DNA from 4 places in the Paenibacillus vulneris genome. Region 2 is predicted to be linked to each of the others. Evidence: riboswitches for the same ligand, from Rfam matches in the RefSeq annotation. Region 2 holds a riboswitch; each other region holds the start of a gene.
What was found. A riboswitch is a leader RNA that binds a small molecule or an ion and turns the genes downstream of it on or off. The one in region 2 is predicted to bind cobalamin.

Region 1: it holds a riboswitch for cobalamin, as region 2 does, so the genes downstream of both, ABEA66_RS22610 (energy-coupling factor ABC transporter permease) here and ABEA66_RS06770 (ABC transporter substrate-binding protein) in region 2, are expected to answer to the same signal.
Region 3: it holds a riboswitch for cobalamin, as region 2 does, so the genes downstream of both, nrdI (class Ib ribonucleoside-diphosphate reductase assembly flavoprotein NrdI) here and ABEA66_RS06770 (ABC transporter substrate-binding protein) in region 2, are expected to answer to the same signal.
Region 4: it holds a riboswitch for cobalamin, as region 2 does, so the genes downstream of both, ABEA66_RS16260 (ABC transporter substrate-binding protein) here and ABEA66_RS06770 (ABC transporter substrate-binding protein) in region 2, are expected to answer to the same signal.

The regions. Positions count from the first base shown of each region.
Region 1 covers NZ_BAABJG010000026.1:53,487-59,520, forward strand. Annotated here, with positions in the region: gene ABEA66_RS22590 (glycosyl hydrolase family 18 protein) at 41-1,972, shown strand; gene ABEA66_RS22595 (energy-coupling factor ABC transporter ATP-binding protein) at 2,188-3,033, opposite strand; gene cbiQ (cobalt ECF transporter T component CbiQ) at 3,030-3,833, opposite strand; gene ABEA66_RS22605 (energy-coupling factor ABC transporter substrate-binding protein) at 3,826-4,110, opposite strand; gene ABEA66_RS22610 (energy-coupling factor ABC transporter permease) at 4,107-4,874, opposite strand; cobalamin riboswitch at 5,015-5,201, opposite strand; gene ABEA66_RS22615 (thioredoxin domain-containing protein) at 5,313-6,034, opposite strand, start outside.
Region 2 covers NZ_BAABJG010000006.1:310,548-316,581, reverse strand. Annotated here, with positions in the region: gene ABEA66_RS06795 (hypothetical protein) at 1-12, shown strand, start outside; gene ABEA66_RS06790 (Lrp/AsnC family transcriptional regulator) at 289-780, shown strand; gene ABEA66_RS06785 (aminotransferase class I/II-fold pyridoxal phosphate-dependent enzyme) at 794-1,984, shown strand; gene ABEA66_RS06780 (aspartyl-phosphate phosphatase Spo0E family protein) at 2,108-2,374, shown strand; gene ABEA66_RS06775 (hypothetical protein) at 2,506-3,048, shown strand; cobalamin riboswitch at 3,094-3,292, shown strand; gene ABEA66_RS06770 (ABC transporter substrate-binding protein) at 3,480-4,508, shown strand; gene ABEA66_RS06765 (FecCD family ABC transporter permease) at 4,510-5,547, shown strand; gene ABEA66_RS06760 (ABC transporter ATP-binding protein) at 5,589-6,034, shown strand, end outside.
Region 3 covers NZ_BAABJG010000015.1:600,657-606,690, reverse strand. Annotated here, with positions in the region: gene cyoE (heme o synthase) at 1-313, opposite strand, end outside; gene ABEA66_RS16290 (TetR/AcrR family transcriptional regulator) at 416-1,027, shown strand; gene ABEA66_RS16285 (hypothetical protein) at 1,185-1,310, shown strand; gene metE (5-methyltetrahydropteroyltriglutamate--homocysteine S-methyltransferase) at 1,408-3,699, shown strand; cobalamin riboswitch at 4,067-4,273, shown strand; gene nrdI (class Ib ribonucleoside-diphosphate reductase assembly flavoprotein NrdI) at 4,413-4,772, shown strand; gene nrdE (class 1b ribonucleoside-diphosphate reductase subunit alpha) at 4,759-6,034, shown strand, end outside.
Region 4 covers NZ_BAABJG010000015.1:594,437-600,470, forward strand. Annotated here, with positions in the region: gene ABEA66_RS16245 (ABC transporter ATP-binding protein) at 1-584, opposite strand, end outside; gene ABEA66_RS16250 (ABC transporter permease) at 605-1,471, opposite strand; gene nikB (nickel ABC transporter permease) at 1,468-2,409, opposite strand; gene ABEA66_RS16260 (ABC transporter substrate-binding protein) at 2,411-4,006, opposite strand; cobalamin riboswitch at 4,154-4,346, opposite strand; gene nrdF (class 1b ribonucleoside-diphosphate reductase subunit beta) at 4,420-5,385, opposite strand; gene nrdE (class 1b ribonucleoside-diphosphate reductase subunit alpha) at 5,412-6,034, opposite strand, start outside.

The sequences.
Region 1 (6,034 bases), on a different contig from region 2:
AGCGTTTAATAGGATAGATTTAGTAGAAAGAGGCTGATGCATGTTGAATCGCAAGACCGTACTGATCGTATCTGTCATGGCTTTGTTCCTTTCTTCCGCTGGACATGCTATGGCTGCGGACAAGACGTCCAAGTACCGGGTCTATCAGGACGACCGGATTTTGCTCGAAACCTCCGATTACAAGACTGCGGAGAACTATGCTAAGCAATTTGCCAGCAGTCACGTGGAAGATATTGCTTCCCGCAAATGGCTATGGAACAACTACCCCCGTTATAAAGTATATCAAAACGGCTACAGCCGCTCTTCCTGGGAATTCGCAACGTTGGACCAGGCCAAACGGGAAGCGGCCAACTGGACGCATGCCAGCATAAGAGACCTGCAATCGGATGGCTGGGTATGGAATAATTACCCTAAATATCAGGTATATCAAGGGGATAACACCATGTCCTCCTGGCAGTTCGCGACGTTAAACGAGGCTAAGGCGGAAGCGGCCAAATGGAGCAATTCCCACATTATTGATTTGACCAATCACCAGTGGGTATGGGATAACCTATCCGCCGATACCAAGGCTGCGCTCCGTTCCGGAGATCGAATCTATCGCGTCTACCAAGGAACGAATACCAGCGACGCATGGTCGTTCGCTTACCTGGAAGACGCTATCCAGGAATCTTTGAAATGGTCCAACTCGACCGTTGTGAACACCTCGAAGGGGAATCAAATTGTATTTTCCAACGTCAAGACGTATAAGGTGTATCAATACAACCAGTATTTGGACTCCTTCCTGAACGTAGAGGATGCTATCCGTTACGCACAGCAGTATGCCCATACGAATATTGTGAATGAGGATCCGGGACAGCCAGGCTCCAAGCCGGTCATATGGTCTAATTATCCGTATTATCAGGTATATCAGAGCGATAACTGGATCTCGGACTCCTCCAGCATTACGAATGCGGTCAGCTATGCGATGGGCTACAGCAACGCATCCATTCGCCTTCTGGATGACGGCACCAAGATCTGGGATAATTTCAGCAAGCTGCAATTTTGGGGCTGGAACGGAAGCTCCAGCAATGATACGATCCGGAGTCAGGTCAGCAACACTGCCGGGCTGGATGTCGTTTCACCGACCTACTTTACATTAGCGGATGCTTCAGGCGCTTTAACGGATACGTCGAACAAGGATACGGTTGCGTGGCTTAAAGCCCAGGGCTACTCGGTTCAGCCGCTAGTGAGCAATCAGTTCGATTCCGCGCTGACTACTCAATTCCTGTCCAGTGCAGACGCACAGACTAAATTCATTAATGCTATAGTTAACAAAGCGTCCGCTCTTGGCGTCAACGGCTTGAATATCGATTTTGAGAGCTTATCGGGCAAAGATCGGGCCGCATACACCGGCTTCATTCAAAAATTGACCGACACCGCCCACCAGAAAGGGCTCCTGATTTCCATCGACCTGCCTCGCGGCAGCGCCAAATGGAATGCCCAAACCGCATTCGACCATGAAAAGCTCGGCGGCATTGTCGACTATATTATCACCATGACGTATGACCAGCATTGGAAAGGAAGTACGGAAGCCGGCTCCGTTGCAGGCTTGCAGTGGGTAGAGGAAGGAATTCAGGAATTTCTCGCTTACGGCATCCCGCGGGACAAGCTGATCATCGGCATTCCGTTCTATGTTCGTGAATGGCAGATTGACAGCTCCGGCAATCTTGTTAATAACCGCGCGCTATTAATGAAAGATTTGCCTGCCCTGATGGCAAGCAAAAATGCGACGAAAACATGGGATGACAAGTTCCAGCAGTATCGGGTGCAGTATACTCAGGATGGGGATACCTACGTATTCTGGCTGGAAAATGAGGATACGGTCAAAGCCCGTCTGGAATTGGCAAAGAAATACAATTTGGCCGGCGTTGCCGCTTGGCGTCTAGGCTATGATACAGCTGATCTGTGGAAAACAATGATTCAGGAAAAATAATGGTGGCTTAAAGATCCCTCAAAAAAGTTAACTTTGCCTTCGAATCAGCTTCAGGCACTTTGCGGGAGCCCCGAACTTATCATTTTCTTTGTAAAAAAGAGCTCCAAACGATACAGCGACTCGTTCTCGCTATCCGTTTGGAGCTTTTTTCTTTCTAGCAGGTAGGTTACCAAGCAAACGGCCGGGCTACAATCTCATGCCCCCCCTGTTGCAATTTAAATTAGGTATGCACCGCTGGTTTGCATGAACCGTTTAAATGATTTCACGTCACGGGGAGCTTCCTTCCCTTGTCTCAAGGATTCAGGCAGCGCGCTCCATAATTCCAGAAGTATGGGCTGCTCCAAGCCGAGCAGCCTCAGCTCCTCTTCTTGGCGAAATATTTCATAAGGTGTCCCTTCCCTCACGCACCGGCCTTTATCCATGACCAATACCCAATCAGCCCAGGCATAGGCCAAATTCATATCGTGCGTAGCCATGACGACCGTAATGCCTTGCAGGTGTATGCGGTCGAGCTCTTCTATCAGCTGCTGCTCGGAACGCCGGTCCAAATAGGCGGTCGGCTCGTCCAGCAGCAGCAGCTCCGGTTCCAGCGCCAATACACCGGCCAGCGCAACCCTTTTCTTTTGCCCCAGGCTCAAGTGATGCATCGGTTGATCCGCCAGCTGCTCCAGCTCCATAGCGACGAGCATCTGATTCGTTCGGCGGGCAATCTCCTCTTCCCTCATACCGGCATTACGCAATCCGTAAGAGATATCCTCTGCGGGATTATTCAATATCAGCTGCTGTTCGGGGTCCTGGAATACGAGGCCGATCTGCTGCCTGAGCTGCTTGAGTGAACCACGATTATAGGTAAGCGGCTTCCCCTTCCAGACCAGCTCTCCTTCCACCGGACGATGAATGCCAATGGCCTGTAAAAAAAAGGTAGACTTCCCCGAGCCGTTATGGCCGCAGATCGCCGTTTTTTTCCCCTCAGGTATATTCATGTTCAGATTCTGAAGCGCCTGAGAGGCTGTCCCCGGGTAGCTGTAGCTTAGACCACGTGCTTCCAATATCGATTTCATCCGATTTCCCTCCATCTAAACCAGCATTCCAACCCTGCCAGCAAAATCCAACCGATGCTGCCTTCCCACTTATACCTTGCCGGTACCTCCCCGCCTTGGTAAGGGGGCATTCGAATCTCTTCGGTGAAGCCCCGGGATACCATTCCGTTCGCCAGCCCTTGATAGCGCTGCATGGTTTTGGCAAACATCCGGACGATTAGCAGAGCCGTGTCTCTCAGTCTTCCTGTGAAGCCCTGCTGCCCTCCTCTGGCTCGTTGAGCGGTATACATGTCATGAGCCGTATCCAGCAGAAGAAATAAGAAGCGATAAGTGATCAGCATCAATTCGAGCACCAGAGAAGGCACCCGCAGCTTTTTCATGACTTGGAACAGCTCCGGCATGGGAGTAGTCAGAATCAACAGCATGGATGCGGCTACGCAAGCCATAATTCGGCACAGCAGCTTCACCGTCAGCTCTACGCCCGATGGATTCAAACTCAGAGACCAATGAGAATAAGCGAGCAGCGTCAGGCCTTCTGCCCGGAACTGCCCTTGTTCAAACGAATGAATTTCCAACAATAAAGCGGGCAAGCTTGCTGCAAACAATAGAAGCGAACTGAACAGAAGTGTACTATATAACCTGAGCGGAACCTTGGCATAACCTGCAATCCATGCCGAAATCCAGATGAACATCAGAAGCTGAACAACAGGATGAGACAGATAGGACAGCAGGAGCAAAAGAGCAGCGAAACCGCTTTTCCACATGGGAGAAACGGCTCGCAGCTTATTGCTATAAGAAATGACGTCGATTTGTTTAATCATGGTTACGCTTGGTCGCTCTTCCTTTGAATAAACCGATCGTGTATCCGATAAACCCGGCTCCCAGGGCGGCCTGCAGGGCAAACAGCATGCTTTCCGTTTCCGGAGGAGGCTCTATGAAGGAAGAGAACCAAGGTTCGTAGGACGGATGCAGTGATTTGATCACTTCCTCGGCCGCATCATCCGCGCCTCCGAAATCCCCTTTGACAAGCAGCAATGGTAAAGCGGCCAATAAGACTACGGCAGCCAGTATCAGCATATTTTTCGAGCTGGTTTTCATGATTCGCGGGCTCCTTTCATTTTGCGTTGAAGCAGGGACAATTCATTCGGGCTGTAAGCTTGAAGCCAGTTCCAGATCAATACCGTCAGAAGGCCTTCACTGATAGCCAGAGGGATTTGGGTAATGGCAAAAATACCACCGAATTTCACGAAGGAAGCCGCGATACCCCCCTGCTCCGCCGGGAATGCCAGCGCCAGCTGCATGGAAGTGACTACATAGGTAGATAAATCTGCCAAAGCCGCTGCTATGAAAATGGACCATTTTTGTTTCCCTGTCGCCTGCATCATCCATCTGTAGACAAAATAACCTACGACCGGTCCGGCCACAGCCATTGAGAACGCGTTGGCTCCCAGCGTCGTTAATCCGCCATGTGCCAATAGCAAGGCTTGAAACAACAATACAATGGAGCCTAATACGCTCATCGGCAGAGGGCCGAACATCACGGCTCCGAGACCGGTTCCGGTCGGATGCGAGCTGCTGCCAGTGACCGAAGGAATCTTCAGGGCAGATAATACGAAGGTGAACGCTCCGGCCAAGCCCAGCATAATTTTGAGCTCAGGGGTTTCTCTCGTAATGCGGATTAAAGCTCTCAATCCTAGAATAAAGAAAGGAATGAAGACGACCCACCAAAACACAGCCCAGCCGAGCGGCAAAAAGCCCTCCATAATATGCATGGCATAAGCCGATTGCGGCTCATTAACCATCAGGTACAAGACGAACCCTAACACAAGCAGCAGGCTGCTGGCCCATTTTCTTCTACTCATCCGATACATCCTCCATAATAAATGTGATGAAACAAAAAGACCTATCCAGCAGGATAGGTCACGGGTACGCGTGAAAATACGACAACACCTCTAATGTTTGCCGATTCATTCTCGTACACCTCTCCTTTCCGCGAAGGGATCTGGGTGCATACCATCAGGTAGGTCTCCTGGCTTACGGATCGTTGCTTCTTTCGCCTTCCCCGGCGTTACACCGAGTGACATTATGAAAGAAACTCCCCGTTTACAGTGGCGGGACCGCTCGGGATTTGCACCCGATTCCCTGTTACCCTTTGTCTTCACAAAGGCACCTAATGGATATTCATGATCCAATAATATTAGTACAGCTATTCCATATTCGTGGTATGTCATCGAATTCCTTCTTGGAATACAAAAAACCTCCTTGATAAAAAAGGAGGCTTTCCATTAAGGAGGCCGTTCTTAAGAAGAATGCAGCACTTCTTCCAGCTCTTCCAAATCCGTAATCGGGGAATGACATGCAAAATTCTCACAAACATACGCCGTCGGCCTGCCGCCGATTGCCTGTTTGTCCTGAACTACAGGGAGGAATTGACGAACCTTCTCGCCTTCTTCCCCCGGCGGGACCAAGAATACGGAGGAGTGGGGTCTGAAGCCTTGGCGCACCGTGGCAAGCATCTCCCTGGTTGTCCCGGATTCCGGATCGCCGGCAATGACAATCTCGCTGGAAGGACTGTACGCATAATCCAGAGCGATCAGGAGCATCGAATGCCCTGTCGGATACCGTTCAACCGAGCCTGCGAAGGCTTGCAATTGCCTCTTGGCAATCTGCGACAGCCTGGCGTCATAAGTCAGCTTGGAGAGCTTTAAGAAATTCATGGCCGCCACCGCATTGCCGGAAGGCAGCGCACCGTCGTATATCTCCTTGTTCCGGGAAAACAGCTGCTCGCTGTCGCTTCCGTAGAAAAACAAGCCGCCATGTTCCTCATCCCAGAATAATTCGATCATCTGCCCGTTAAGCTCCACAGCCAGCTGCAGGAATTCGAGCTCAAAGGACGCTTCATACAGCTCAATTAGCCCCCATACCAGGAACGCATAGTCATCCAGGTATGCGGCGAATGCCGCTTCTCCATCCCTGTATCTGGCGAGCAGCCTTCCATCCGGACGCCTTAATCGGGAGACAA
Region 2 (6,034 bases):
ATTCACCGTTAGTAGCATTTTTACAGCAGCCTATTATTTCTTATATAGATTTTATGCAAGCCCGAGGCTATTGTGCCCTGCGGGCTATTTTTGCGTTGAAGGGATGGCATGCAGACTTGGCTCAGCCCAAGCAAGAGCAATTTTATTTTGCAAAAAGCCGCCGGTTGGGTGTAATATGGAGTAATAATTTATCTATCCATGACATGTAAGCGGAAGACAGGTTTTGTCTAACGCAAAACCTGGAAGGAAGCTAATGTAAGGCACAACTCTTGGGAGGGTTAACCACCGATGGAACAGTTTAAAATGCGAATTATTGAGCTGCTTAAGGAAGACGCGAGAAGAACCCCGGCGTTAATAGCAACTATGCTGGGTGCGCCGGAGGCGGAAGTGGCGGAAGCGATCAAGCAATTGGAGGATGCGCACGTCATTATCAAATACGCGCCGATTGTGAACTGGGCGAAGGTGGACAACGAGAAGGTAACCGCATTGATTGAAGTTCAGATCACGCCGGAACGCGGACGCGGCTTCGATGCGATCGCCGAGCGCATTTACTTGTATCCGGAAGTCAAATCCGTATATTTGATGTCCGGAGCCTATGATTTGCTGGTAGAGATCGAAGGGAAAACGCTGAAGGAAGTCGCTTCTTTCGTATCCAATAAGCTGTCGCCGATAGACCGCGTTTTATCGACCAAAACACATTTCATACTTAAAAAATATAAGCAGGACGGCATCACCTTTGAAGATCATGAGGATGACCGCCGTATGTTAATCTCCCCGTGAAGGATGATGAGTGATGATCAAACAACATGAGCCTTCTACAAAGTCGATGTCGGGTTATTTGGCTCCCTTGGTGAGAGAAATCCCCCCATCAGGGATCCGCAAATTTTTTGATCTGGTCAGCGCCAGCAAGGATATCATTTCTCTTGGTGTCGGCGAGCCGGATTTTTGCACGCCTTGGCACGTGCGTGAAGCCTGCGTGTATTCCCTTGAACGCGGCAATACGAAGTATACGCCGAATGCAGGAATGCCAGAGCTAAGGGAAGCGATCGCCGAGTATTTGTACGATTCGTTCCATGTGCCGTACGAGCCTTCTGACGAAATCCTGGTTACGGTGGGCGGCAGTGAAGCCATTGACTTGGCCTTGCGTGCCTTGATCGTCCCGGGGGATGAAGTACTTGTTCCGGAGCCTTGCTATATTTCCTATTCTCCGATTACGAAGATCGGCGGGGGGATTCCTGTCGGGATCGAGACGTTCGCGAAGGATAATTTCAAGCTGACTCCCGAAGCCTTGAAGGCGAGCATTACATCTAAGTCTAAAGTACTGATTCTGTGCTATCCGAGCAACCCGACAGGCGGTATCATGACGTACGAGGATTGGCTCCCGATTGCAAAAATTGTTGAGGAAAACGACCTTATTGTCATTTCCGACGAAATCTATGCAGAATTGACTTACGAGCAGAAGCATGTCAGCTTCGCTTCCTTGCCGGGCATGAAGGACCGCACCATCCTGGTCAGCGGCTTCTCCAAAGCTTTCGCGATGACCGGCTGGAGGATGGGCTATGCTTGCGGACATAGGGATTTAATTTCAGCGATGCTCAAAATTCACCAATACACCGTCATGTGCGCACCTGCTATGGGGCAAGTCGCAGCTCTCGAGGCTTTGAAAAACGGTATGGATGAAAAGGACCGCATGGTAGAGTCCTATAACCAACGGCGCCGGCTTGTCGTTCAAGGCTTCCGGGACATCGGGCTCGAGTGCCATGAGCCGCAGGGAGCGTTCTATGCCTTCCCTTCGATTGCCTCTACAGGGCTAAGCTCGGAAGAGTTTGCCCAGCGTTTGCTCCTTGAAGCGAAGGTCGCTGCGGTGCCGGGATATGTGTTCGGCTTGGGCGGAGAAGGCTTCGTGCGCTGCTCCTACGCGACTTCCGTCAATCAATTGCTGGAAGCGATCGAAAGGATCGGAAATTTTATACGTAAATTATAGTTTCGACAAAAGTAGTCATTTCCATCCCCGACAAAAACTGTTATCTTTAATAGTATAGAAGTTTCATATCCTTTGGGGTTATGGGACTTCCGAATCTAAAGATATGCCAGGGGGGGATGAAGAATGGCTTTTCCGGAATATCAGCTTAGGCATTACCCGCAAATTGGTTGGATTCGAGAGAATAATCAGCAAGCCAAGTGGTTTTTTGGGAAAAAGAAGCGGTCATCTTCTGACGTATCTTTGGAAGAAGAGATTTATAGGTTGCGTCAGGAGCTCGAACGACTGGTTCAGAGCGAGCAATGCTTGACCTCACCGGAAGTTGTGAAGATCAGCATGATCCTGGACAAAAAGATAAATGAGTATATGAATCGAAATAAGAGGAGCCGGTAACGGTTCCTTTTTTTACATTTCAGCCTGCGGCCATCTCCTTTTTTATCTCTAGTTTTGAAAGAAACGAGACATTTATGATATGATTGGGGGTAACAGCAATCCAAGAAAGCGCATCTATAAGGAGAGGGAACATGAAAGGGAAATTCATGCTCATCATCATGCTGCTGCTGGTGCTAGCCGGCTGCGGCGGGGGACCCAAGGCTGATGTATTGATTTTTATGACAGGCCCCAATGGAATTCCGAACGAAGTGGGAGATAAGCTGCAGGCTGCGCTGCAAACGAAGCTTGGCGAAGCTCCGACCGTAAAGATTCAGACCACGCCGATGTTTTCTATGGATAAATTGGTCGTTGAAATTGCGGCGGGAGATAACAGCATCATTATTGTGCCGACGGAGCAGTTTAAAACGATAGGCCAGCAGGGCGGCTATGTCAGTCTGGATGATGTGGCGAAGCAGGAGGATTTTCCCGGAGGCGTTCTGGAGCTCCCGGTAGATTCCAAGGATAAGAATGCAGCGCCGAAGAAAGAGAAGCATTTGTACGGTATTCCTTTGGAACAAACCAAATGGTTTACAGAGCTTAATCTGAATGGCAAAGATTTGGTAGCCTTCATTCCGGCCAATGCCAAAAATCTGGAAAAGGGCTTACAGGTGATGAAGGTCATCGCGCAAAAATAGACCTAATGGACGTTCCTGCTGCATAGGCAGGTCTGACTTTAATTTCATAGAGTTATCCGACTAGGTGCCTGTCTGCTTAACAAGCCGGCAGGTTAAAAGGGAAGCCGGTGTGAATCCGGAGCGGTCCCGCCACTGTATTTTGGAGGGAGAGTCTCATAATGCCACTGTTCTGAACCGGAATGGGAAGGCGAGGCCTCCGTACAACTCCATAAGCCAGGAAACCTGCCTAATCGGGAATAGACCGGGCCTTTCGAGGAAAAAGGAGCGTCGCTTGCACGCGCTGCGTTCAGAATAACGGACAGCGTCTGCAATCGCATGCCCTCTGCTTCCTAATTGCAGCGATCAGGATCAGAGGGTTTTTGACGTGCATGCAAACCGGGACATGGAACAGGAACGATACAATGGGATGGAAGGACAAAGGAGGTACCACAATGTGGAGTGAAATGAAACGAAGCGGCGGAAAAAAATGGCTGGCGGCTGTGCTGGGTCTGGCGCTTGTGTTCAGCGCAGCCGGCTGCGCGCCGAAGGAGACGAAGCCCTCGGGCACGGCAGATCTGAAGGAGCCGGCTAAAGCGAGCAGCGGAGAACAGACAAGCCCTCCAGCCGCGAACGCAAAGGCTACAGTATATCCGTTGAAAGTGAAGGATGCAACAGGCAAGGAGTTTACCTTTGAAAAGGCGCCGGCCAAGATTGTGTCGGTGTCTCCCAGCGAGACGGAGACTCTGTTCGCTCTGGGCTTGGGCGACAAAGTCGTCGGCGTATCCGACTTTTGCGATTATCCGGAGGAAGCGAAGAAAAAGCCTAAGATGGGCAGCATCGTGAAGCCGAATGAGGAAGCGCTGATTGCGGCTAACGCGGATGTCGTGCTATCGGGCGTATCGCTCAAAACAGCAGCCGTCGAGCAGCTCAGAGGCTTGAATGTGAACGTGTTTAAGGTAGAGCCCAAGACGATTGACGACGTCATGAACAATATTTTGAAATTCGGGCAAATTTTTGACAAGCAGGAGCAGGCGGAGAAGCTGGTAGCTTCTATGAAGGCGGATCGTCAGAAGGTTACGGATGCCGTCAAGGATCTGAAGCCGGAGCAAAAGAAAAGGGTGCTCATGGAATTTTCTCCGGGCTGGACGGTAGGGAAGGGAGAATTCATGGACGAGCTGATCAACTTGGCTGGCGGTATTAATGTTTCTTCCGACATTACCGGGTACGCGAAGCTGAATGAAGAAAAGGTGATCGCGGATAATCCTCAAGTGATTTTGTACCCGAAAAATCTGATCGATGAAAATTCCAAGAAGTCCATGGATCAAATCATTAGAGAGCGGACTAGCTGGGCTAATGTCGATGCGATCAAAAACAACAAGCTGGCGGGGTTGGATAAGGACTCGATCAGCCGTCCGGGACCGCGGATTACAGCAGCGCTGGTAGATGTAGCCAAAGGCATTTATCCGGAATTGGTGAAATAAAATGAAGCGGAAGCTAATGGCATGGGGAGGAGCGGGAGTGCTGCTCCTTCTTCTTTCCGTGACGATCAGTTTATCCATCGGTACGGTTCATGTGCCGCTCCTGCATGTATGGGGCATTCTGGCGCATCATCTGCCCGGAATCGGAGGCTCGGTTCCCGTGGACTGGCAGCCGGCCTCCGAGCAGATTATTTGGCGCGTCCGGCTGCCCCGCGTACTGCTGGGTGTGCTGGTCGGCGCTTCCTTGGGCATTGCGGGTGCGGCCTTCCAGGGTGTGCTGCGCAATCCGCTGGCGGACCCCTATACGTTGGGGGTTTCTTCTGGCGCCTCGGTCGGCGCTGCTTTCCTGATCTTGTTCGGGCTGCAGTTTGCCCTGCTGGGCTCGGCAACTGTTCCGGTTGTCGCATTCATTACAGGAGCGCTATCCTTGATCACTGTGATTATGCTCGCAAGAACGGGCGGCAAGATACGGATGGAAGCCCTGATTTTATCCGGGGTCGTCATGCAGGCCTTTCTCGGGGCCTTCGTCTCGTTTATGGTCGCGATGTCCAAGCAGGTTATTAATGAAATTGTGTTTTGGCTGATGGGCAGCCTGGCGCTTCGGGGCTGGATGTATTCGCTTGTGCTGCTGCCCTACTTGGCGATCGGCGTCATGATCCTGTTCGGCTATGGAAGAGCGATGAATTTATTCGCTTTGGGCGAGCAGCAGGCGGCCTATCTGGGTATAAGGGTCGAGCGAACGAAGCTTATTGTGCTGGCGGCTGCAACGCTGATTACGGCGGCGGCCGTGTCGGTCTCCGGGGTCGTAGGCTTTGTCGGCCTGATCGTGCCGCATTTGCTGCGGCTGATCGTAGGGCCGGACTATCGGCTGCTGCTGCCTCTTTCCCTTATCGGGGGAGCAATCTACGTACTGTGGGCGGATACGCTTGCCCGTACGGTCCTGAGTCCGACGGAAATTCCGCTCGGAGTGGTAACCGCGTTCATGGGGGCTCCGTTTTTTGCCTATTTATTAAAAAGAAGCAAGCGATTGTCGAACGAATAATTTACGATGCCAAGATGTTGAAGGGAAGGGGGCTGCAGGAAATGAACAGTGAGGAAGCTCATGCAGATGAGAAAGTTATTGCCGTGGAGGGTGTGGGATTAGCGTATTCCTCGAGGCAGGTGCTCGATAAGGTGAGCTTTTCGGTATCCTCGGGCGAATGCTTCGGCATCATCGGTCCGAACGGCAGCGGCAAGTCGACGCTGCTGAAGCTGATCTCCGGCGTAGAGAAGCCTTCTGCAGGCCGGGTCCTTCTGAACGGCAAAGAGGCATGCGAATACCCGCGCAAGCAGCTGGCCCGATGGGCGGCCGTGCTCCAGCAGGATGCCCTTCCCCCGCTTGGCTTTACCGTGCGCGAGGTCATTGCGATGGGCCGCTATCCGTTTCAAAACTGGCTCGGCGATGAAGCCGGGGCTGTGGACTCGGAGCGGCTAATCGATGATATCCTCGAGCGGCTGGAGCTGCGACAGCTGGAGCACCGCAGCATCGA
Region 3 (6,034 bases), on a different contig from region 2:
ATAATACTGTATTAGGATTTATTTCTCCCGTCACGGTTGGTCTGTTTTTGGTTCTCTGCATAATGGAATCAATGTCTCGGTCATACAAATTATTAAAAGCTCCTGCTGCTCCTATTACTAAAATAGAACCTATAAAAGCAAATAGTATCTCAGGCAATTTTTCAAATATACTGATTTTATATGTATACAATGACAATGTTAATCCAGCAAACATTGGAATCAGATTTGATTTTATAATCCCTGTTTTAACTGTTTGAGCCAAAATATTGGTTAAAGACTTACTTTGGCTTATAAGGTTTTCCTTCTCTCCCATTGTTTTCTTCTCCTTTATTTGCGGATACTTAACAGAATTTATATACTAAATGGTATATTAATTCTATATGGTATGGTTGTCAAGAAAAGGAGGAAGAGGAGCTTGCTTAGACGAAGACTATCGCAAAAGGAGCGAAAAGAGGAAACACGGAAATTGCTTTTAGAGTCTGCTGTTCAAATTTTCGCCGAGTTTGGCTTTCATGGGGCTTCTGTTGATAAAATTGCAGAGCATGCTGGATTTAGTAAAGGGGCTTTTTATGCTAATTTTAATTCCAAGGAAGAGCTCTTTCTGGCTCTATTGGAAAAACAAATGCAATTACATGTAGACAAGATCCATCGAGTAATAGACCAACAGCATCCACTTTCACACTTTATAGAAAAATTGGACCAATATCCCATTTATATTAGGGAAGAAAATCGAACGTGGAGTATGCTTAATATGGAATTTCTTCTTTTTGCGATGAGAGATGAGTCAGTCCGATATAAATGGTCGAATATGATAACCCAATCAGTGGAACAAATATCCCAATCTATTGAAAAGTTGATGAAGAAAGAGAATTATGAGTTTGGTCTTTCGTCAGAAGAAATTGCATGGACTATTCTTTCATTAGAAAACGGCATGGCTATATTTAGTTATATTAGTCAAGATAATGTTCCACCTAATTTATTCGGAAAAGCATTAAAAAATATGTTCATGCCCCCTTGCTCTCTGTGAACAAGCTACTGGTGGTTAAGAATTCGTACATGCCATTGGGAAGATCGATCATTGGTACTTTGTCATTGACAATGATGGAAAAGGACATTGGGTCAATCCATCCAAAGAGATTGCCTCACGGATTACGGGTGATTATGACGAGGATGCCAAGCTTGGCGTGAAGCTTAGCGGCGAAAGTCTGGAGCTTAATGAATCATCCATTGCGTTCGATATTCCTTATGCGGATGAGGAGACCATGAACGGAAGCCTTGAAGCAAACGATAGCCCAACTTATGCGGTATAGCCTGCGGCTATAACTAGATATAGTATAATCCAATTACTTTATAGCAACCAATCTGTGGTAAATTTCTTTATAACCAAATTGTAGAGGAGTTTTTCACATGGTAAAAAGCAGCGTATTAGGCTATCCGCGTATTGGTGCTGATAGAGAATGGAAGAAGGCTCTGGAAGCGTTCTGGTCAGGCAGGTTGGAAGAACAAGATTTTCGCAGTCAGCTGCAGAACATTCGTTTGGGTCATTTGCGCAAGCAGCAGGAGAAAGGAATTGACCTCATTCCGGTCAATGACTTCAGCTATTACGATCATATTCTGGATACGGCAGCGATGTTCGGCATTATTCCGAGCCGGTTCTCGTATACAGGCGGAGCCGTTCCTTTGTCCGTATATTACGGGGTAGCCCGCGGGACCGAGGGTGCCGCCGCAAGTGAAATGACCAAATGGTTCAATACGAATTACCATTATATTGTTCCTGAGCTTTCAGGAGCGTCGCCGGTGCTTACGGAGAATAAGCCACTTGAAGCTTATCGTGAAGCGAAGGAGAAGCTTGGTATTGAAGGAAAACCGGTTATCGTTGGGCCGTTGACCTTCTTGAAGCTTTCCAAAGGATACGCTGCATCGGAAACGGACGCCTGGCTGGATAAGCTGCTGCCGCTCTATGTGCAGTTACTTCAGGAGCTTGCGGCGGAAGGCGTTCAATGGGTACAGGTGGATGAACCGATTCTTGTAACCAAGCTATCCGATGAGGACGTACAGCGATTGAAGCATATTTATGAGACCTTTGCCGCAGCAGTACCCGGCTTGAATCTTATGCTGCAAACGTACTTTGAATCGGTAGAACGATACAGTGACATCGTCAAGCTTCCAGTTAAAGGAATAGGCCTTGATTTCGTTCATGGATACGACGGAAATCTGAATTCAATTCAAACAATTGGCTATCCGCAGGACAAGGTTTTGGGTGCGGGAGTCATTGATGGCCGCGGTATTTGGAAGGCGTCGTTAACCGGAAAGCTGGAGTTGTTGAAAGAGCTTGCGAAGGCAGTACCTGCTGACCGCTTGATTGTTCAATCTTCGTGCAGCCTGCTTCACGTACCAGTAACCGTAGAGCGGGAAACGAAGCTCACCTCCGATTTGAAAGGTGCTCTCGCGTTTGCCGATGAAAAATTGAACGAGCTCGTCCTATTGACCAAAGCTTTCTCCTCAAAGGAAGCCGTTCAAGGAGAATTGGAGCAATATGATCGTGCCATTCAAACGCTTCAGCAATCCGCCGAACGAAACCGCAGCGAGGTTCAGACCGCCGTTGCAGCTTTCAGCTCTCAAGATCCAGTACGTTCCGCTCCATTTGCAGAACGCTATGCAGCTCAGCAGGCGAAATGGCAATTGCCGCTATTTCCGACGACAACCATCGGCAGCTTCCCGCAGTCCGCTGAGGTGCGTAAAGCACGTCAATTATGGCGTAAAGGGGAATGGAACGACAAGCAGTATGCTGAATTTATCCGCGAGCAGATCGATACCTGGATCAAGATCCAGGAAGAAATCGGCATCGACGTGCTCGTACACGGTGAGTTTGAGAGAACCGACATGGTGGAGTTTTTTGGTGAAAAGCTCGCGGGATTTGCATTTACCCAAAATGGATGGGTACAATCCTACGGTTCCCGCTGCGTCAAGCCGCCGGTGATCTACGGAGATGTAGCGTTCATTGGTGAAATGACCGTTGAAGAAACCAAATACGCCCAGTCGCAGACGAGCCATCCTGTAAAAGGAATGCTGACAGGACCTATCACCATCATGAACTGGTCGTTTGTCCGTGAGGATATCCCGCGCGAGCAGATTGCATACCAATTGGCTTATGCTCTCAGACAAGAAGTAGAGGCGTTGGAGAAGGCAGGCATTGGCATGATTCAGGTGGATGAACCGGCAGTACGAGAGGGATTACCGCTTAAAGAGTCGGAGCAGGCAGATTATCTTGCATGGGCTGTCAAAGCCTTTCGCATTGCCACCTGCACAGTTCAAAAAACAACGCAGATCCACACCCATATGTGCTACTGTGAGTTCCATGACATGATAGATTCCATTGAAGCGATGGATGCGGACGTTATTTCCATCGAGACATCCCGCAGCCACGGTGAATTAATCCACAGCTTCGAGTTGAATACCTATAAGCTGGGAATCGGCTTGGGTGTGTATGACATTCATAGTCCGCGTATTCCGAGCGTAGAGGAAATGACGGGTATGATTGAACGCGCATTGCGTGTGTTAGATCCCAAATTGTTCTGGATCAATCCGGATTGCGGTCTGAAGACACGCGGTCTTGAAGAAACGGTTGCATCCCTTCGCAATATGGTGGAGGCGACTAAGACGGCGCGTGCCAAATACGAGCAGTCCGCGGCAAAATAAGAAGCAGGGTATAGGCCGTAATAAGACAGAGACAGACGTTACTTTGAATTGAAAGGCAATTCCATTGGATCTGTTCAAGCCGATGGTGAACAGCGGTATTCGTTTCGCGGAATGTGAAAGATGTAGCAGTTCAATTTTCTTTGTACCCAGGACTAAATAACTAATTTTTCGGATGATTAGGACCTGCGCAGCATGCGCCGGGTCTTTTTTGTCATCGACAAAAGGCTTGCTGCAGCAAGTCTCAGCGGCATTTTATATGCATGAAAATGACTGTCAGCTGTAGGCTGAAGTCTATGAAAATACTAAAACAAGGGCCATCCTATCCATTGACAAATACCATATATTGATATAGATTATTTATTGCCAACTATATATTGTTGTGACAGGTGCTTTTCGTTCAATAGAACGAGAAAGCTTAATAGGGAAGTCCGGTGAGAAGCCGGCGCGGTCCCGCCACTGTAAGAGAGGAGGATCGGTCTTGTATGCCACTGGCTTGGGAACCAAACAAGCTGGGAAGGCAGATCGATCATGATGATTCTCTAGCCAGGAGACCTGCCTGATCATTGACACGGCCTGCGGAGAACAGGAAGGTGTCCGTTACGTCTTTAATGAAGTATGTACATTTGCATGCTCGTTTCAGCGCATTCGGCCCTGTTAGCCGAACGCGCTTTTTTATGCCTGCTCCGCGGGGACTAAGGAAGGGGAAGAAATGCATGTTGATCGCTTATGACTCCAAGACGGGAAATGTTCGCCGTTTTGTCGAAAAGCTGAATATGCGAGTGGTTCAAATAGAGGAAATGATGACGGTGAATGAACCGTTCGTTCTAATCACCTATACTACGGGCTTCGGTCAAGTGCCTCAGAAAGTGATGTCCTTTCTTCAAAAGAATCATGCGAATCTCATGGGAGTTTCAGCTAGCGGTAATCGGAATTGGGGAGAAGGCTTTGCCCGAAGCGCCGATCTTATCGCGAAATTATATAAGGTACCGGTAGTAAGCAAGTTTGAGCTTTCAGGAACGAAGCAGGATGTAGAGCGGTTTAAACAGGAGGTGCGTTTGGTTGCTGCATATTGAATTGAACAATTTGTTGCTGCAAAGAGATACGGACGGCTTTTTTCAATTGGAAAAGGATAAGGAAGCCGTAAAGGCGTTTATGGAAGAAGTACATAGCAAAAGCGTACAATTCGCGGATACGAGTGCGAAAGTGCGCTATATGATCGATAACGACTATTACGAGGATGTATATCAGCAGTATTCACCGGCTGACGTTGAGGAAATTTACGAAATCGCGCATAGCTATCGCTTCGAATTTCCTTCCTACATGGCGGCATCCAAATTTTATACGGATTACGCAGTGAAGAGCAATGACCGCACGATGTACTTGGAGCATTACCCGGATAGAGTGGCGATTGTAGCGCTGCATCTGGCTCGTGGAGATATGAATACGGCTAGAACACTGACTACGGCCATGATGGACCAACGTGTGCAGCCGGCGACTCCGACATTTCTGAATGCGGGCAAGAGCCGTCGCGGAGAAATGGTTTCGTGCTTTTTGCTGGAAATGGACGATTCTCTGAATTCGATTAACTATGTTCTCGGCACATGCATGCAGCTTTCCAAAATCGGAGGAGGGGTGGCGGTCAATTTATCCAAATTACGCGGCCGCGGAGAACCGATTAAAGATGTAGAAGGTGCGGCAAAAGGCATTATGCCGGTGCTCAAATTGATGGAGGATGCCTTCTCCTATGCCGATCAAATGGGGCAGCGCAGAGGGTCGGGAGCTGCGTATTATAACATTTTCGGCTGGGATATTATGGAGCTGCTCGACAGCAAGAAGATCAATGCCGATGAAAAAACACGCCTTAAGACTTTATCGATCGGGTTGATCATCCCTAACAAGTTCTATCAGCTGGCGGAAGAAAACAAGCCTCTGCACGTGTTTGCTCCTTATTCCGTTTATAAAGCGTATGGAACCCATTTGGATGATATGGATCTTGATGCTATGTATGATGAATTACTGGCTAATGATCGTGTGCGTAAGAAAGTCGTGATGAGCGCACGCGATATGATGATCAAGATCTCCATGATTCAGCTGGAATCAGGCTATCCTTACATTATGAACAAAACCAATGCCAATCGCGTACACCCACTGAAGCAGCTGGGCGCGATAAAAATGTCGAACCTCTGCACGGAAATTTTCCAGCTGCAGGAGACATCGGAAATCAACGATTACGGCCAGCCGGATAGAATCCGCCGCGATATCAGCTGCAACCTTGCTTCCTTGAACATTGCCAACGTGATGGAGCTGAATAAAGTGAAGGAATCCGTTAAGGAAG
Region 4 (6,034 bases), on a different contig from region 2:
TCTACTGTCTGATATCTGACCATGGCGTCCAAGCCTTTGGTAGGTTCATCCGCAATAATAAGGGATGGATGACCGCACATGCCGATGGCAGCAAGAACCCGCTGCTTCATTCCACCGCTAAGCTGAAAAGGGTAGCTTCCCATTTTACGCTCCGGTTCCGGCATTTGCAAACGCGACAAGAGCTGTACAGCATCCATATGGAGCTGTTTTCTTCTTTTATTTGTCCGGTGTCTGACCATGGCTTCTTTCAGCTGATATCCGATGGTCAGAACGGGATTCAAGGAGGTCGCCGGATTTTGCGGGATCAGCGCGATCTCACTGCCTCTCCATTTGCGCAAGCTTCTTGGATCCAGCTTCAGTACATCCTGTCCTTTAAACATAATGGATCCTGTTACTTGTGCGGTGTCGGGAAGAAGACCGGGAATGCTAAGGCCCAGAACCGATTTCCCGCTGCCGCTTTCACCGATCAATCCCCAGATTTGTCCTTGATGCAGATCAAGGGAAACCCCCTTCACGGCATGAACCATCCCTTCTTTCGTCCGAAAGGATGCTGTCACATTCTGAATTTGAAGTAGCGGGGCCATGATTAACCACTTCCTTCCATTTAAAGTAACGATCTTTCCTGAGACGATTTGGTATCGAGCTTGTCTCTAACATGATCCCCTATCCAATTGATGCATAATGACACGACTGCAATACAAAGTCCGGGTGCCAGCATGAGGTGGGCATAGCTTCGAAAGTACGGCCTTGCATCATTCACCATAACGCCCCAATCGGCTGCGGGAGGCTGGAGCCCCAGACCGAGAAAGCTTAGAGAAGCGATAGATAAGATAACCCGGCCTATCCGAATCGTAAATAATACGAGTAACGGCCCTATCATATTAGGAATGATGTGACGAACGATGATATAATAATGTCCGGCTCCCAAGGCACGAATGCCTTCGACATACGACTCCTCGCGAATCTTCATGACTTCCCCACGGACCACCCGGGAGAAATCCGGCCACGAGGTTACGATAAGGGCAATAAACAGGCTCTTAATCCCCGGCCCTAGGGTCCCTGCTATAGCCAGCATGAAAGCAAGCCCCGGCAAGCCTTGAAAAATGCTCACGATGCCCTGAATGAGATCATCGATCCATCCTCCCCAATAGCCCCCTATCGTTCCAATGATAAGTCCTAACGCCATGGTGACAGCCGTTACCGCGATGGCAAGCAGTATGGATACCCTTCCTCCATAAAGAAGCCTGCTGAACACATCTCTGCCCAATGTATCCGTCCCGAGGATATGCTCGGGAGAAAGTGGTGCCAGCCGTTCTGACATATTCACCTGATTGGGGTCATACGGTGCGATCCACGGCGCCAGGAAGCTGCATAAGAGGATCAATAAAAGCACTAAGCAAGCGAATCCGGCAGCCCCCTTCAGCATCACCCTTTGGCCTGGTAGCCTGATAGAGGCAAACTCCAGCTTCATTGAAGCTTCCCTCCCAATCTCATTTGCGGATGAATGACAAGGTAAGACAAATCGACTAGCAAATTAAAAGCCACATAGACAAGACCTGTAAATACGACATACCCTTGAATAACGGGATAGTCCCTGCGAAATATTCCATCCATAGCAAACCTTCCAATACCCGGTATGGCAAAAATCACTTCCACTATGACCGATCCGCCAAGTATAGCTCCAAAGTAGGATCCGATGACGGTAATAAGCGGAATCATGGCATTTCGCAAAGCATGAATCATCAATATGCGTGTGTCGGGCAGACCTTTGGCTTTGGCTGTTACCATATATGCCTGATTCCATACCTCAAGCAGTGCCGCTCTGGTTAAGCGCATCAGGACTGCACTCGTTCCGGCTGCCAATACGATGGCAGGCATAATGAGATGTTTAAAGGTTCCGTAGCCGCTGGTAGGCAGCCAGTGAAGCTTTTCGGAGAATACGGTAATCATCAGAATGGCCAGCCAGAAGCCTGGGATTGAAACCAGGGATAAAGCCAATATTCGCGCCGTATGGTCAAAAGATGTGTTTTTCTTCATGGCCATGAGCATTCCCAATGGGATTCCAGTGCCTACTGCGATGACCAAGGCCATCCCCGAAACACTCAATGTTACAGGAAGCCGGCGCAGCAGCTCTCCGCTTACGGATTCCTTCGTCATATAAGAAATTCCAAGATCCCCATGACTCGCTTTCCACAGCCAATGAGCATATTGGACAATCATCGGATCATTCAATCCAAGCTCTGCCCTTTTCGCCTCAATTTCTTGCTCTGTCGGCTCCTTAATCCCATTCATGCTTAAAGCTTGGACCGCAGGATCTCCGGGCGAAGCTACACTTAGTGCAAAAGCTATAAAAGAAATACCCATAATGACCGGAATGGCTGCTGCTATCCGTCTAATGAAATACATCATGTTACGATGCCCATTTGAGCTCGGGAAGCGTAGTTCCGTAAATCGTTGCCTTATAACCGGTAATTTTCTTGTTGTAAGCAATCAAGCTCGCATCGTTGAACAATGGAATCGTCGGCAAATCGGATGCCGCTATCGTCTGAAGCTCATTATAGATGCCTTTGCGCTCGTCCATGCTCAGGGTGGCTTTTGCTTGATTCAGCAGCTGGTCCACTCTGTCGTTTTTGTAGCCAAGGCTGTAGCTTTTATTGCTGGAGCCTGTGCTGGATAAATAGTTGGTGAATAACGTATACGGGTCTCCGTTCGGAAGACCTTGCGTAGCCAATGCCAGGTCATAATCTCCTTTGGCCTCGGCATCTTTAAAGGCGGCCCCATCCAGAATGCGGATATTCACATCCAGCTGCAATTCCTTCAGCACGGATTGAAAAAGCTCTGCTTGCGCTTTATATGGGTAACGGTCCAAGCCGTAAGTCGGCACGATCAACTCGATGCTTTTTCTTTGATTGCCCAGTACTTCAGCTGCCAATTTCTTGGCCTCTTCTGGCCGATAGTCCAATGGGATATCCTTATAAAACGGCGAGGTATTGTTCAGAAAATTAACCGTTGCCGCAGGATAACCCAAATAAAGCTCCTTCACTAATTGCTGGCGGTCTATCATCATGCTAACGGCTTGACGTATTTTGGGGTTGTCAAAAGGCGCTTTTTTTCCATTCGGATGAAGATAATGAGAGATGGTTGATTTTGTAGCCGAAAGCTCGAATTGCGAATCCTTCAACAGTTCTTTGGCCAGAGTCGGAGGAATAGCACCGAGGTCCATAACCCCCATAATCTCTCCTGATTTCAAAGCGGCAAGTCTGGTATCAGGATCCGGAATGACGCGAACACGTATCCGTTGGCTGGCAGCCTTCTGACCATAATAGCCGTCGAAAGCTTCCAACAATGCAAATTGGTCCTTCTTATGTTCGATCAGCTTGAAAGGGCCTGTTCCTTGAGGAAGGCCATTAAAATCGCCTTTTTCATTGAAATTTTTAGGGCTGTAGATCGGGCTTGAGAAATTCACCATCGAATACAGTAAAGTCGGTTGCGGATTCTCGAAGACGAGCTTGAAGGACATATCGTCGACCTTGACGACATCCTTTAACCCAGGATAAGAGCTTTTGATATCCAGAGTATAGAACGGCGAGCTCTTGGGACTTACTTGCTTGTACCGGTTAAAGTTAGCGATGACCGCATCAGCATTCAGCTTCTCTCCATCATGAAACTGAACATTCTCCCGCAGCTGAAAGGTCCATTCCTTGCCGTCCTCGGACATCTTCCAAGACTTTGCCAGCTTGGGGGCAGGCTGTCCATCCTCGGAGGCTGCAATTAACGGCTCCCAAACATAAAGAATTGTACTTGTGTAGTAGGCATCCTGAGGACCCGGAGCCAGATCGCGAGGAGCGGCCAGCACGACCTCTTCCGGATGTACGCTGCCGGAGGAAGCAGATGAATTAGCCTGAGGCTGCGCAGACGGACTGCACCCGGCCAATGTAAGCAGTACGCAAAGCGTCAACAGGATAAGCTGAAGTGCCATTTTGCTCCGAAAAAATGAAGGATGCATAATTATCAATTCCTCTTTCTTTCTAAAAATGAAATACAAAAAAGACATCTTTACCCAGACGTGAAGCTAGAAAGGTAAAGATGCCCCGGTTGTTGAGGAACAAACGAAAAGCCGTCTTTAACACTTCCCTATCAGCCGTAGGTAAAAGCAGTGCTGTCAGAACAGGCAGGTCTCCTGGCTCTGGACTCCTCATCATCAGCAGCCTTCCCGGTCTATGGCTAGACCAGTGGCACCGTTGCTGTGACTCCTCCATTACAGTGGCGGGACCGCGTCGGTATTGCACCGAACTTCCCTATTAAGCTTTAGCATCTGCTAAAGCACCTTGTTCCCCTTATATGCAATTTGTATGAAGCTTATCTGATCATATAGGATAATTCGATTTTGGGCAAGCGTGAAGCATCCATCATAAAGCATCAGTCACCAAACAGGAAATCATCATCCGTCAAAGTTTCCACGTTAACCGTCCGAATATACCCGTTGCCTTTCTTGGAAAAGAAATCATGCTGCTTCGTACGGGTATTAATCCCGTTAAGGACGATAGGATTGATATCCTCTTCCGGGAACAAAGGCTCCAGCCCCAGGTTCATCATGGCTTTGTTTGCATTATAACGCAAGAAGGCTTTCACTTCGCCCGTCAGCCCTACTGCGGTATACAACTCCTCTGTATATTGCTCTTCGTTGCTGTGCAAGTAGCGAAGAAGTCCTTGCAATGTCTCATAAGCAGCTTGCTGTTCGTCCTGATCCAATTGGGCATACACCTCTTGAGCCAGCATGCCGACATACAACCCGTGAATGCTCTCATCGCGCAGAATCAGGTTAATGATCTCCCCGCTGCTCGTCATTTTCCCTTGCCCGGCAAGGTACAGCGGATAAAAGAAGCCGCTATAGAACAGATAGCTCTCGAGCAGTACGGAAGCTGCCATCGCCAAGTACAAATCTTTGCGTGAGTGAATGTTGTTATAATATTGGGATATCGTCTCCGCTTTGACCTGTAGGAAACGGTTGTTTTCAATCCATTGAAAAATGCTATCGATCTCTTCCGTCGATGCCAATGTGGTAAAAATACTGCTATACGATTTGGCATGGATTTGCTCCATCATCCCCATAAAGCCGAGGACCGCTTTACGCTGCAGCCCTTCGACGAGCTCGAGAATTTTGGGCATTCCGACGCCGCCTTGTACCGTATCGAGCAGCGTTAAACCGCCAAGTACCTTCATGTACAGGTCCCGCTCCGCATCGTTTAATGTCAGCCAGGACATTTTATCATCGGATAGCGGAATCTCCTCATCCGTCCAAAATTGCATAATATTTTGCTTCCAGAATGTATCCGTAAAATCGTCATCTGGACGGTTCCAATTCACGGCTTTCCAAACACTCATTGCTGCAACTCCCTTTCCAGCTTATCTTATACGGAACAACTGATGCACTCTTCAACGGAAAGATGGTTCGTCCGAGTGTAATAAAGAGATTTCAGTCCTTTTTTAGCTGCGTAAATATAGTATCGAGCCAGCTGTCTCGTAGTCACATCGCTGTTGACGTGAAGTACCGTGGATATTCCCTGGTCCACATGCGTTTGAATTTCGGCAATCAAATCCAATACCTTGAACTGATCCATCTGATAAGCCGATTTATAGAAGAAGTAGTTATCTCTGCTCAAATACGGCATCGGATAATAGGTAGTAGAGTTGGCATAGGTACGCGTTTCGATTTGCTCGACAATCGGCATTACGCTTGACGTTGCATTCTGGATATAGGAAATGCTCTGTGTCGGCGCAATCGCAAGCCGGTAAGCATGATATAATCCGTAAGCTTGTACAGCGGACTTCAGGCTCGCCCAATCTTCGGGAGACGGGATCGTCATGTCCTTGAACAGCTCTTGTACCTTACTTGTAACGGGTCTGTAGTCCGTTTCCAAATAACGGTCGAAGTAAGTGCCGTTCGCATAGTCGGATTGCTCGAAGCCTGCAAACGTAACGCCGCGCTCTTTGGCAATCTCCATGCTTCTTTCCAACGAGTAATAGTTCATCA